Regions from separate parts of the Parabacteroides sp. KHUB-01 genome, predicted to be linked through region 1. Evidence: riboswitches for the same ligand, from Rfam matches in the RefSeq annotation. Region 1 holds a riboswitch; each other region holds the start of a gene.
What was found. Region 1 has a riboswitch for cobalamin ahead of ACYIAR_RS02735 (TonB-dependent receptor plug domain-containing protein). Riboswitches for the same ligand answer to the same signal wherever they lie in the genome.
Positions count from the first base shown of each region.

Region 2: linked by a shared signal. The riboswitch ahead of ACYIAR_RS09450 (TonB-dependent receptor) and the one ahead of ACYIAR_RS02735 (TonB-dependent receptor plug domain-containing protein) in region 1 are both predicted to bind cobalamin.
Region 3: linked by a shared signal. The riboswitch ahead of ACYIAR_RS07255 (porin family protein) and the one ahead of ACYIAR_RS02735 (TonB-dependent receptor plug domain-containing protein) in region 1 are both predicted to bind cobalamin.

Region 1 covers NZ_CM153256.1:563,848-568,249, reverse strand. The annotation lists gene ACYIAR_RS02740 (YncE family protein) at 1-714, opposite strand, end outside; partial or broken gene ACYIAR_RS02735 (TonB-dependent receptor plug domain-containing protein) at 815-2,815, opposite strand; cobalamin riboswitch at 2,859-3,060, opposite strand; gene ACYIAR_RS02730 (sodium ion-translocating decarboxylase subunit beta) at 3,203-4,396, opposite strand.
Region 2 covers NZ_CM153256.1:2,172,556-2,176,957, reverse strand. The annotation lists gene ACYIAR_RS09460 (radical SAM protein) at 1-57, shown strand, start outside; gene ACYIAR_RS09455 (acyltransferase family protein) at 156-1,253, opposite strand; cobalamin riboswitch at 1,553-1,756, shown strand; gene ACYIAR_RS09450 (TonB-dependent receptor) at 1,900-4,257, shown strand; gene ACYIAR_RS09445 (hypothetical protein) at 4,270-4,402, shown strand, end outside.
Region 3 covers NZ_CM153256.1:1,612,856-1,617,257, forward strand. The annotation lists gene ACYIAR_RS07245 (DUF4301 family protein) at 1-1,060, shown strand, start outside; gene ACYIAR_RS07250 (O-acetylhomoserine aminocarboxypropyltransferase/cysteine synthase family protein) at 1,211-2,497, shown strand; cobalamin riboswitch at 2,539-2,730, shown strand; gene ACYIAR_RS07255 (porin family protein) at 3,047-3,649, shown strand; gene priA (replication restart helicase PriA) at 3,772-4,402, shown strand, end outside.

The DNA.
Region 1 (4,402 bases):
ATCAGCATAATTACCCATAGAAACAAGATATACATCTTCCTGTGAATCACGCTGAACATTACATGGGTTAAGAACGGCTTCAATTTTCTTTGTTTCTGTGAATGATTCAAGATTTACGACAGAAACAGTTTTGTCGTAGCCAACTTCAGTATTATAGTCAAGACCACCAGAGTTTGCAACATACAATTTTCCGTTTGCTACAGTTAATTGTTCCGGATTTCTGCCAACAGCAACTGTGTTGTCTATTTCCAGTGATGTTGTGTCGATACTTGCAACATAGCCGTCAAACAAAGAAACATAAACTTTGCCGCCGTATGAAGTGAAAGCTCTTGGCTGCAATGGTTTATCTGTATTGCTTTTTATCTGTTTGAGTGATTTGCCGTTCAAGTCTGTCACTTCAATAGTCTGTGAACCATATACAGCCAGATAAATCTTTGAGCCATAGATAATCATATCATTTGCTGTATCACCAAGTTTTCTACCATTGGCAGTTTCAAAAATATCGCTTGTTGTTTCTTTACTTTCGGTATTATAGAAAGTTATTGTTGAATTGTTACTTCCCATTTTTCCGCTGTTCAGAACATAATATCCGTTGAGGACAGTTTGTCCCGGCTGCTCCGGCTGTGGATTGTTTTCTGCATCATCTTTGCTGCAACCAACCAAGGTTGAAGCCATCAAAAGAGCACAAAGTGCAAAATAGTTTTTCTTTTTCATTTTATTGATATTTAGATTTATAAATATATAGCTTGATGGAACGAGTTGACAAGGGAACGAGTTGACCAGATTATCAGGCATTCTCTCCTTGTCAACTTCATTAATACTCAATTCCTAGACTCAATCTCCACGATCTTCCCGGCATAGGATAATATTGAATCACCTCATAAGTTTTGTTTGTAAGATTCACTATTTCTCCTTGCAGGCGTAATTTTACTTTATTCTTTATTGTGAAACTGCGGTTTGCGGAGATTGTATGTTCCATATATGATTTAATCAGATTGCTTTCAATATTCTGAGGCAATGCATATCTGTCTCCGGTAGCAATCAGACTGTAACTGATATTTACCTAGGGATTCTCAATCATAGCCGAAACTGAACCAGAGTGCCGCGGTGTATAAGGAATCTGATGTTTATAGTTTTTGGCTGATTTATCAGTTACGTCAACAGCGTATTGATAGCTGTAAGCAGACGACAGAGAAAGAATAATCTTATCATACAGCGGAATTTCAGAGTTGAAATTTATATCAACACCTTTAATATCTACTTCGCCGAAATTCATCATTTTCCATATATATAATGTAGGCAAAGCAACGATTTTGTCCTTCACTTTGTTGTAATAAGCATCTGCCGATATATTTATCAGACTGAAGAATGCAAGGCGCTCACTCCATGTCAATCCGATGTTGTATTGCGTAGCTTTTTCCGGAACCAGATTTGTGTTTCCCATTCGCAGATAATAAAGGTCTGTGAAAGTAGGAACACGGAAAGCATCTTTGAATGAAGCTCTCACTCTCAGATTCTGCTCTTCGAATGGTCGCCACGAAAGGCTAAGGGCAGGAGAGAGTCTTTTTCTGTCGGCAGGTTTGTCGCCATATTCAACTTCATCAGTAATGTATGTGCCGAGGACGCTTGCTGTTGCTGTAATTCTTGAGTTCTTGTATTGCGCGGCAAGAGCAGTCAGCGAAGTCCACCTTTTCGGCATTGGAGAATTCATGTAATTATTGTCGAGCATAGCTCTTGCAATATCCGAATTCAGAGAGAAAGACAATCCAGAAAGAGGACAGAACAAAGCACCGAGCGAAGCATAATATTCGTTCTGAGTGTTCAGGTCCTTCTGGAATCCATCTGCATATTTGTCATTCACATCAAGATATTTGCTGAAAGAATAATTGTATTTCAAATCAGCACGTATTTTCCACATATCGGAAAATGCTTTTGTATAGTTCACTTGAGTGAAGAAGTTATTGTCCCAAAGACGTTCATTTGCCGTGTTGTTGTATAATATAACACTTCCCGGCAAACCACGTTCGGAATCATAGTAATATACTTTTGCCTTCAAGTCTCCGGCATTTCCAAGGTTTCCGTATATATTTGCTTCGAGGCGCAGACTTGTGATGTCGCTGTTTCGTCGTGTTTCTTCTGTAATCTGATTTCCGTTCACCAGAGTAAAAGGATATTCACCGTTGCTTTTCGTCCAGTTTCCATATACTGAAGCAGACCATTTAGAACCTAATTTCTGCTCATAATTTACAGAAGGATTTATCAGACCGAAAGAACCGCCTTTGATTTTCCCTTTCAGATTGAATGATTTGTCGGTAAACTCCGGAGCAGAGGTTTGTATGCTTAAAGCTCCGGCAGATGCATACATTCTGGCTGTCTGGAATATATCGTCAGTTTGCCCGATGGATAGAGAAATCATTCCTACATTATCCAACGAGAAACGACTGATATCTACTTGTCCGCTCTGTGCATCCGTAATAGTTATTCCATCATAACTTACGGCTGTATGTTTTGCACCAAGACTTCTTACTGAGACAGTTTTGAGTCCGCCAACACCTCCATAATCCTGGACAGTAATTCCGGAGAATCTTTTTATAGCTTCGGACAAATCCTGCATGCCCAGCATTTCAATACTTTTCTTGTCCAAAAGCTGAATAGGTGCAGATGAGCGGGTTGTTGAAGGTCGTGACTTTGCCGTGATTTCAACTTCCGACAAATCCTGCGTCTTAGTTGTATCAATCTGTGCATTTGTATGTGTGCAGACGAGCAGCAAAAGACTAATGAGTCCTTGCAGACAAAAACATCTTTTTCTTAGCATAAATAGAATTAAAGAGTTAGCAGCAGCTCTTACCCGAGAATTGCCGGCACAACCAACAAAGGCAGGTTTTCTGGCTTGTCTTCCATAATGCAGGCACCTTCCCGGCAAATAGCCAGTGGCATAAAGAGTACGCCTGTGGATTAATAGACTTACAGCTACGGGTACAGCTTCGGATTCACACCGAATTCCCTTTTACTAATATTAGCCGAACGGCTGAATATTACACCTTTGTTTTTATCGTTGCAAAGATATGAAAAGGAGAGTGGAGTGGCAAATTATAGTGTACGTTTTTGTTCTCGATTTATGGTATATATATTTCATAAAACAAAAACGAGATAATTCCAATTAGGAACTACCTCGTTTCATTATAGTAATATATTCAATCTATTATCCCAAGAAACCTAACAAGATACCGGCTGCTACTGCAGAACCGATTACACCTGCTACGTTCGGACCCATAGCGTGCATCAACAAATAGTTGCTAGGATCGTATTCCAAACCTACGTTCTGTGAGATACGAGCAGCATCAGGAACGGCTGATACACCAGAGTTACCGATAAGCGGATTGATCTTGTTACCTTCTTTCAAGAACAAGTTGAAGAATTTAACGAACAATACACCTGCACAAGTTGCGATTACGAATGACAATGCACCCAAACCGAAGATTTTGATTGAGTTCAATGTCAAGAACTGAGTTGCCTGAGTTGAAGCACCTACAGTAACACCAAGAAGCATAGTGATAACGTCGATCAGCGGACCACGAGCTGTTTCTGCCAAACGGCGAGTAACACCACTTTCTTTACACAAGTTACCGAAGAACAACATACCCAACAATGGAAGACCAGAAGGAACCAAGAAAGCAGTCAACAACAAACCTACGATCGGGAACATGATCTTTTCAGTCTGTGAAACGGCTCTCGGCGGTTTCATACGGATCAAACGTTCTTTCTTAGTAGTCAACAAACGCATGAATGGAGGCTGGATGATTGGCACCAATGCCATATATGAATAAGCTGATACCGCAATAGCACCCATCAAGTTAGGAGCAAGTTTTGATGACAAGAAGATAGCTGTTGGACCGTCAGCACCACCAATGATACCGATAGCACCAGCCTGGCTTGGGTCGAAGCCCATCTGCAAAGCGATGATATAAGCACCAAAGATACCGAACTGTGCAGCTGCACCGACTAGCATAAGTTTCGGGTTTGAAATCAAAGCCGAGAAGTCGGTCATCGCACCGATACCAAGGAAGATCAACGGCGGATACCATCCTTGTTTCACACCTTGATAAAGGATATTCAACACTGAACCTTCTTCGTAGATACCTAACTGAAGACCTGCATCTTTGAAAGGAATGTTACCAATCAGGATACCGAATCCGATAGGAATCAACAACATCGGTTCGAACTCATATTTAATTGCCAGGAAGATGAACAGCAAACCTACGAGCAACATTATAAAGTGGCCCGGAGTTGCGTTCGCAAAACCTGTATAAGACAAGAACACCTGTATGTTTTCAGCCAAGAACTGAGCAAAGCTTTCAGATGCACCTGCCGCTTGTAATAATATTGATGAAAACATACTCTT
Region 2 (4,402 bases), 1.6 Mb from region 1:
GATGCTATTGCCGAAAAGGCTAGGAGAGAAGGGTTTGAGGTTTCGGTATCGTATTGATATAGTTGACGAGTTGACAAGGGAACAAGATATACAGAGAATAAATAATTTCTTTTATTTCCTTGTCAACTTGTTCTTTTGTCGACTCGTTCCCTAAATTATATCTTGATATAAATTCTCTTCTTATACAACCAATATCCCGGAATCCAGTTCAGCAAAACAAACAATACTGCCCAAACCAGAGAGCCGAAATAATTTCCGCAAAGCGGCACTAATACATCACTGTAAAAGTATGCCTGGAAACCATGCAACAAAGTGGCAAGAACTGCAGCCTGAACATAAAGATACAGAGGATTGATACCGAACGACTCGAAGAACAATGTCCAATTCTTACGCTTGTTGATATCAATAATCCAAATCAGCAATCCGAGCAGGAGAGAACCAAGTCCGCAAGTTGTAAGCACAAATGTGCTGCTCCATATTTTCTTGTTTATAGGGCAACCATAGCTCAGCAACATTCCGGCAAAAGCAAGAATTGTTCCGAAAATAAAAATGTTGCGTACAATCAGCTCGTTGTTCTTCTTCCCATCCATAATAAGTTTTCCTACATAGAATCCAAGCAGGACATGACCGATACTTCCCAAACAGCTCAACAAACCTTCTGGGTCGAAGGCAATGACTGTTCCGTCAGCCATAGTGTCGCGATACATATGAGATGCTCCGAGAACAGCTCTGTCAACAACTGCTATCAAGCTTTCAGGGCTCAAAGTTGTGCTGTCTGTTGCTCCCAGAAGTATTGCATAGAACAACAGAATCGAAGCTGCCACATGAAGGATATATTTATGATTGATTGCAAGTCCGATTAGCGAACCAAAGCCGTAAGCCAGTGCCAAACGCTGCATCACACCCAATATTCTCAGGTTTTCGAAATGACTGAAACCATTGTTCCACAAATGGTTGAAAAGATTCAAGCCAAAACCTACAAGGAAAATTACAATTGTGCGACGAACAATCTTAGTCACACTTTCCGATGAAAGTTGGAAATTATATTTCTTCAGCGAGAAGAACATTGAAATTCCCATTATAAACATAAAGAATGGGAAAACAAGGTCGGTGGGAGTGAAGCCATCCCATTTGGCATGTCTCAGCGGTGCATAAACGTATTCCCACGAACCTGGGTCGTTTACCAGAATCATGCCGGCAATCGTTATGCCTCGCATAACGTCCAGCGATAGTAATCTGTTAGTTTGTGTCATGATATTTTGAATTAAGTTTGCTTGTCAAAGATAGAGTATTTTTTCCGAGTTTGGGAAAAATACGGAATTTCATTGTGGTGGAAAAGAAATTCCATAATATGTGGAAAAAGATTTTCATAATATATGGAAAAAAATTTTCATTGCGGTGAAAAAAGTTTTTCATAATATATGAAAAAAGTTTTCCAACGCATAGAAATATGATGAAAATGTAAGCCCTTGATTTTCTTGAATAAATGATAATATGAATTTGATAGTTTGATTTAGATGTTAAAAACATGAGATATTATATAATAAATACCTACCTTTGCAGCCGATTTGGTGTTGTATGTCTGAAATCTCAGTCATACAATGAAAAGGGAATCAGGTGAGAATCCTGAACAGACCCGCTGCTGTAAGCTCTTTTGGATTCTTCGGGCATATCTTTTGCCACTGTCTGGATAGCGACGGGAAGGCGTCACGAAGAAGGAGCAAGTCAGAAGACCTGCCAAGTCCTTGATTATTTGTCGGAAAGCTTTCGGGATACAAAGCAGACAAACATCTGAATAGGTTATTTCAAATTTATGCTGTTGAAAAACTTACACTCTTGTTCGTTTATTTTGTTTATATCCGGGTTTTCTGTGCTTTTTTTACGGAAAATAAATTGGTGATGAGACATATAAACATTTTATTATTCATTTTTTTCACGTTTTTCTCCAGTCTGAATGCCCAGGAGAAAGTCAGTCTTTCCGGTTTTGTGAAAGACGAAGGAAAGAATCCTGTGGCTGTAGCTGCCGTTGCCATTGAGAATACTTCCATAGGAACATATTCGGATGACAACGGGTATTTTGAGATAAAAGTTAAGCCGGGAACATACACAATCCTTGTTTCGTCGGTTGGTTATGAAACTTCAAGTCAGAAAATCAGCATTAAAGAGAACAGGAGAGTGGATATTGTTCTGAAAAGCGGAACAGTTGATTTGGATAATGTTGAGGTTTATGGAAAAACCAAGAGCCAGAAACTAAAGGAAGGTGCTTTTTCTGTTAATGCTCTTGACGTGAAATCACTCACTACTTCGGTAAATAATATAAGTTCGATTGTAAACAAGACAACCGGTGTCCGTATCCGTGAAGAAGGCGGTTTGGGTTCCGATTTCGAACTTTCGATAAATGGAATGTCCGGAAACTCTGTCCGCTATTTCCTCGACGGCATGCCTCTTGATACGAAAGGTAGCGGAGTTTCTCTAGCCAATTTGCCTGTTAACCTTATCGACCGCGTTGAAATATACAAAGGAGTAGTTCCTGCCAGTCTTGGAGCCGATGCTTTGGGCGGAGCAATCAATATTATAACTAAAGAAGAAAAGAAAAACTATTTGGATTTATCCTATGGAATAGGTTCATTCCATACTCACAAGGCAGATTTGAATGCTCAGTTTGTTGAAAAGAAAACCGGACTTCTTATTCGCCCGACCATCGGTGTGAATTATTCGAAGAACAACTATATGATGAAAGGTGTTGAGGTTTGGGATGAGGAAAGCCGTAAGTATGTTGCAGTTGACCGCCGCCGCTTTCACGACGACTATTTTTCTCTTCTCGGCCAGATTGAAATTGGAGTTACAAACCGCAGCTGGGCGGATTTGTTCTTTGTTTCTGGTTCATTCTCGAAAGTAGATAAGGAACTTCAGACCGGTTCAACGCAGAAAAAGGTTTATGGCGAGGCAGAGCTGTTTTCGCATGCCTGGAATATTTCGGCACGTTATCAGAAAAAGGATTTCCTTGTTGATGGACTTCAGTTTAATGCTTCTGTTTCACATACGTGGGATTATTCTCTGACAGTCGATTCTGCTTTCCGCAAATACGACTGGAATGGAAATTATATTGAAAGTTCGAGAAATGAGATTACAGGAAAAGACCGTTCGCTGCGTCATTACAACCGCCCGTTGACGATTGCGCGTGCCAATTTGAACTATTCTTTCAACAGACATCATTCTCTTAATCTGAATTATTTGCTCAACAGAACAGGAAACGACCGTTATGATGAAATCGACACTGAGTTTGAGCCTTCTAACGATATATTGGCAAAACATATACTGGGATTGTCATACAATCAGTCGTTTTTCTCGGGAAAGATGGAAAACACTTATTTTATAAAGGATTATATAAATCACCTCGATATCCAGCAGCAGGATTTGTCATGGATAACAGGTTCGGACGAAGTTCCTTCCAAATCAACAAAGAATCATTTAGGATACGGATTGGGAAGCCGTTATTCATTGCTTGATGAGTTGGCGCTAAAACTGTCTTATGAACATAGCGTACGTTTGCCTTTGGCACGCGAGCTTTTGGGTAATGGAACAACTATTTATCCAAATATCGCCTTGAAGCCTGAGAGCAGCAACAATGTGAATCTTGGAGCTTTCGGCACAATGCTCCTGGCTCCGGAACATATGCTTTATTATGAAGTAAACGGATTCTACAGAGATGTGAACGATTATATCTATGCCGTGATTTCCGAAAGCGAAGGAATGATGCAATACGACAACGTATCAAGCGTAGATATCAAAGGCGTTGAAGGTGAGGTGAGATACAATTGGGGAGATTTCCTTCAGGCAATAGTTAACTGCAGTTATCAGGATGCCCGCGACAAGAAGAAATACAGAGAAGACGGAAAGCCTTCGATATCATATAACAACAAGGTGCCAAACAGACCTTGGCTTTTCGGTAATGCCGAAATAGATTTTACTTGGCGAGATTTGTTTGTTAACGACACTAAGTTCCGCTTAAGCTATGATTATCAGTATGTCCACTGGTTCTATCTCACATGGGAAGGATATGGAGCTTTGGAAACAAAATCAAGAATTCCTACTCAGCATATTCACAGTGCGCGCCTCACATATTCATGGGCTAAGGAAAGATACAACGTATCACTTGAATGCAACAATATATTTGACAAAACAGTTTACGACAACTATATGCTCCAGAAACCTGGACGTTCGTTTTTCTGTAAGTTCAGAGTATTCATAAACTAAATTATATTATAAATGAAAAAGTTACAATTATTAGCCTTTACATTGGCTACAGCTTTGTGCGGTTCAATTTTCAGCAGCTGTTCTGAAGACGATCCTGTAATTGATAATCCGAACAAAGAAGAAACAGAAGAAACACATTTTGATA
Region 3 (4,402 bases), 1.0 Mb from region 1:
GAATTACGGTTCTCTTCCTAAAGGTTTGTTGTTGTTCCACAAATATAATGATGGAGAACGTACTGCTATGGAAGAACATCTTGCCGAAGGTGCAATGTATGCTAAGAACAATGCAGGAGAAGTAAATATCCACTTCACAGTTTCTCCTGAGCATGTAAAGCTTTTCGAACAGCTTGTAATGTCTAAAAAACCTATATTCGAAGATCGTTTTTCTGTAAAATACGATATTTCTTTCAGTGTTCAGAAGCCAAGCACAGACACTGTTGCCGCAGCTATGGACAACACTCCTTTCCGCGACAAGAATGGAAATCTTCTTTTCCGTCCGGGTGGTCACGGTGCTTTGATTGAAAACTTGAATGATGTTGATGCTGATGTTGTTTTCGTTAAGAATATCGATAATGTTGTTCCAGACAGCTTCAAATGCTCAACTGTTATATGGAAAAAAGTACTGGCAGGTGTTTTGGTAACTCTTCAGGAAAAGATATTCGGTTATCTGAATCTTATCGAAACAGGTAAATATTCACACAGCCAGATTGAAGAAATGATTCATTTCTTGCAGAACGAACTTTGTATCCGCAAGCCGGACATCAAAGATTTGGAAGATGCAGAATTGATTCTTTATATAAAGAGCAAACTTCTTCGCCCTATCCGTGTTTGTGGAATGGTTAAGAATGTTGGCGAACCTGGTGGCGGTCCGTTCTTAGCTGTTAATCCTGACGGTACTGTTTCTTTACAGGTTCTGGAAAGTTCTCAGATTGACATGAACGATCCTCAGAAGAAAGCTTTGTTTGAAAAAGGCACTCACTTCAATCCTGTTGATTTGGTTTGTGCTGTCAAGAATCATAAAGGTGAGAAATATAATTTGCCGGACTATGTAGATAAAAATACAGGATTTATCTCTCATAAGAGCAAAGACGGACGTGAGCTGAAGGCTCTGGAATTGCCTGGATTGTGGAATGGCGCAATGAGCAACTGGAATACTGTGTTTGTTGAAGTTCCTATCAGTACATTCAATCCGGTTAAGACTGTAAATGATTTGTTACGTCCTGAGCATCAGTAATTGAAGAATACAAAGAAATATGTTGACAAGGAGACAAGAAGTGTATTCTGTCTCCTTGTTAATTTATCAGCTTGTCACCAAAACCGCCCACAATTTGCACAAATCAACTTTTTTCTATAATATTGTATACAAATTGTACACAATATTAATATGAAGCTAGACAATCTACACTTTGAGACTTTACAATTACACGTTGGTCAAGAACAGCCGGATCCTGCGACAGATGCACGAGCTGTTCCTATTTATCAGACAACTTCCTATGTTTTCAGAAATTCGGCACATGCTGAAGCCAGGTTCAATCTGACTGATGCAGGTAACATATACGGACGCCTTACTAATTCAACTCAAGATGTACTGGAAAAAAGAATTGCTGCGCTTGAAGGTGGTATTGCAGCTCTTGCTGTTGCTTCCGGAGCTGCTGCTATAACTTATGCTTTCCAGAATATTACCCGCTCGGGCGACCATATTGTTGCAGCAAAAACTATTTACGGTGGTACTTATAATCTTCTGGAACATACTTTGCCTCAATATGGAGTATCAACAACTTTTGTTGATCCTTCAAATTTGGAAAATTTCGAGAATGCTATACAGGAAAATACAAAGTTTATATTCATTGAAACATTAGGCAACCCTCATTCCAATATTATTGATATAAGTATAGTTGCCGATATTGCTCACAGACATAATATTCCTCTGATTGTTGACAACACTTTCGCTACACCTTTCCTTTTGCGTCCTATCGAGCATGGAGCTGATATTGTTGTTCATTCTGCTACGAAATTTATAGGCGGACATGGAACTACTCTCGGTGGTATCATAGTTGATTCCGGAAAATTCAACTGGAAAGCTTCTGGTAAATTTCCACAGCTGACGGAACCTGATCCTTGCTATCATGGTGCGGTGTTCAGCGAAGTTGCGGGGAATGCTGCATATATAACACGTATAAGAGCTATTCTCCTTCGCGATACCGGTGCTGCTATCAGTCCGATAAGTGCTTTCCTTCTGTTGCAAGGTATCGAAACTCTTTCTCTACGTGTTGAACGTCATGTATATAATGCTTTACGGGTAGTAGATTTTCTGAAATCTCATCCGAAAGTGGAAAAGGTAAATCATCCTTCTCTGCCGGAGCATCCTGACCATGAGCTTTACAAGAGATATTTCCCTAACGGTGGCGGTTCTATTTTTACCATCAATTTGAAAGGTGGAACCAAAGAGGCACATGCATTCATAGACAATCTGCAAATATTCTCACTTCTTGCCAATGTTGCTGATGTGAAGTCTCTTGTAATTCATCCATCAACAACTACTCACTCTCAATTGTCGGACAAGGAAAAACTGGAACAGGAAATTTTTCCTGGAACTGTACGTCTGTCAATTGGAACTGAGCATATTGACGATATTATTAAAGATTTGTCACAATCGTTGGAGAAAATTTAAATCGGCATAGAGTTTCATAATATCAAAAAAGCATTATATTTGCAACTGAACATTGTTCTTAATCCGGTTGTCGCCGGATAAGATTAAAAGGGAATCAGGTGAGAATCCTGAACAGTCCCGCTGCTGTAAACTTCATAAAAACGGAAAAGCATTCCTTTAGCCACTGGTAAATATCCGGGAAGGCGCTTTATCTGGAAGTAAGTCAGAAGACCTGCAATGCTCAGTTTCAGAAGGTTTCGAGGAAAGACCTGAAGATATAAACTTCTTCCATTAAACTTCTTGCAGAAAGGTTTTTATCTGAAATTTCTTACTCATCCGTCTGAAACAAACAAGTTTGATTTTTTAATTATTTTGCCATAATAATTAGGAATAAAAGCACGGTTTCCGGCGGGATGAGCTCCGCCAGTAATCGTGCTTTTCTTTTTTTAGCAATTTATTTATATGGAATTTCAATTTTAATATATTTATTTGTATTTGATTTATATGCCAGTAATGAAATATAGGTATTATTTCATATCGGCATAATTTTCACTTTAATAATATAAGAATATGAAAAAGAAGTTTAGTTTATTTTTAATTGCTCTGTTGGCAATATTGACTTTACCAGCTCAAGCTCAATTCAGAATTGGTGTCAAAGGTGGTGCAAACATTTCGTCAATACATTTTTCAGATCCAGTAGAGAATTTTAATGCATCAAATATGACCGGATTTCATATCGGTCCTATGGTTGAATTGATGGCTCCGGTAATTGGTCTGGGATTTGATGCTGCAGTTTTATATTCTCAGAAAGGTATGGAAGCTTATGGCGAAACATTCCGTACAGACTATCTTGATGTTCCTGTTAATTTAAAATGGAAATTCGGATTGCCAATATTGAAAGTATATCTTACTGCGGGTCCATACATCGGATTCAAACTTGGGAACAGTGATTCTTTTGATACTTTTATTGATAACTTGGGAAGTGTTGGCGATCAGTTCAAGACAAAATCTTTTAGTGCCGGTCTTAATTTTGGTGCCGGTGTTGAAGTTATCAAACATCTTCAGGTTGGTTTGAACTACGGATTAGGATTAACAGACAATTACAGTATCGACAAACTGAATATGAACGGTAAGAATCGTGGATGGTCAATCTCCGCTGCAATTCTGTTCTAAAAATTCATAAATTAATCTTGGAAGAAGTTGGGAAATCCACCTATATATGGTAAAAGGATTTCTTAACTTCTTCATTTTTTATATCCTTGTAATTTTATTCTCTTTAATATTTAGTTCATGATATGAAATATGCAGATGTAATATTGCCTTTGCCCTTGGAAAACAGTTATACATACCATATTCCAGAAGATATGGAAAAATCTGTTGTACCCGGGTGCCGTGTAATTGTTCACTTCGGTAAGAAGAAATATTATACTGCTATTGTCATGGCTGTTCACGACAGAAAACCTGAATCCAACTATGAAACGAAAGATATTTATGCAATTCTGGATCTCACTCCAGTGCTGCGCCGCCCACAACTGAGGTTCTGGCAATGGATTAGCGAATATTATATCTGTAAGCTTGGTGATGTTTACAAAGCTGCAGTTCCTTCGGGCCTCAAACTGGAAAGTGAAACTGCCGTTTCTCTCAATGAAGATTTTCAAGCGACCGAACAACTGAGACCGGCTGAAATTGCTGTTCTTGATGCTCTTTCCGGTGTGCTGAAATTAACCGTTTCGGAATTAGAAAAGAAAACCGGACTGAGGAATGTTGTACCAGTAATTTCTTCTCTGATGCAAAAGGAGGCAATTGTTGTAAACGAAGAGATAAAGCAAGGTTTCACACCGAAAACCCAATCTTACGTAAGATTATGCAATGAATGGAAATCTGAAGAAAAACTGCAGGAAGCTTTTGAACTTGTCAAAAGAGCTC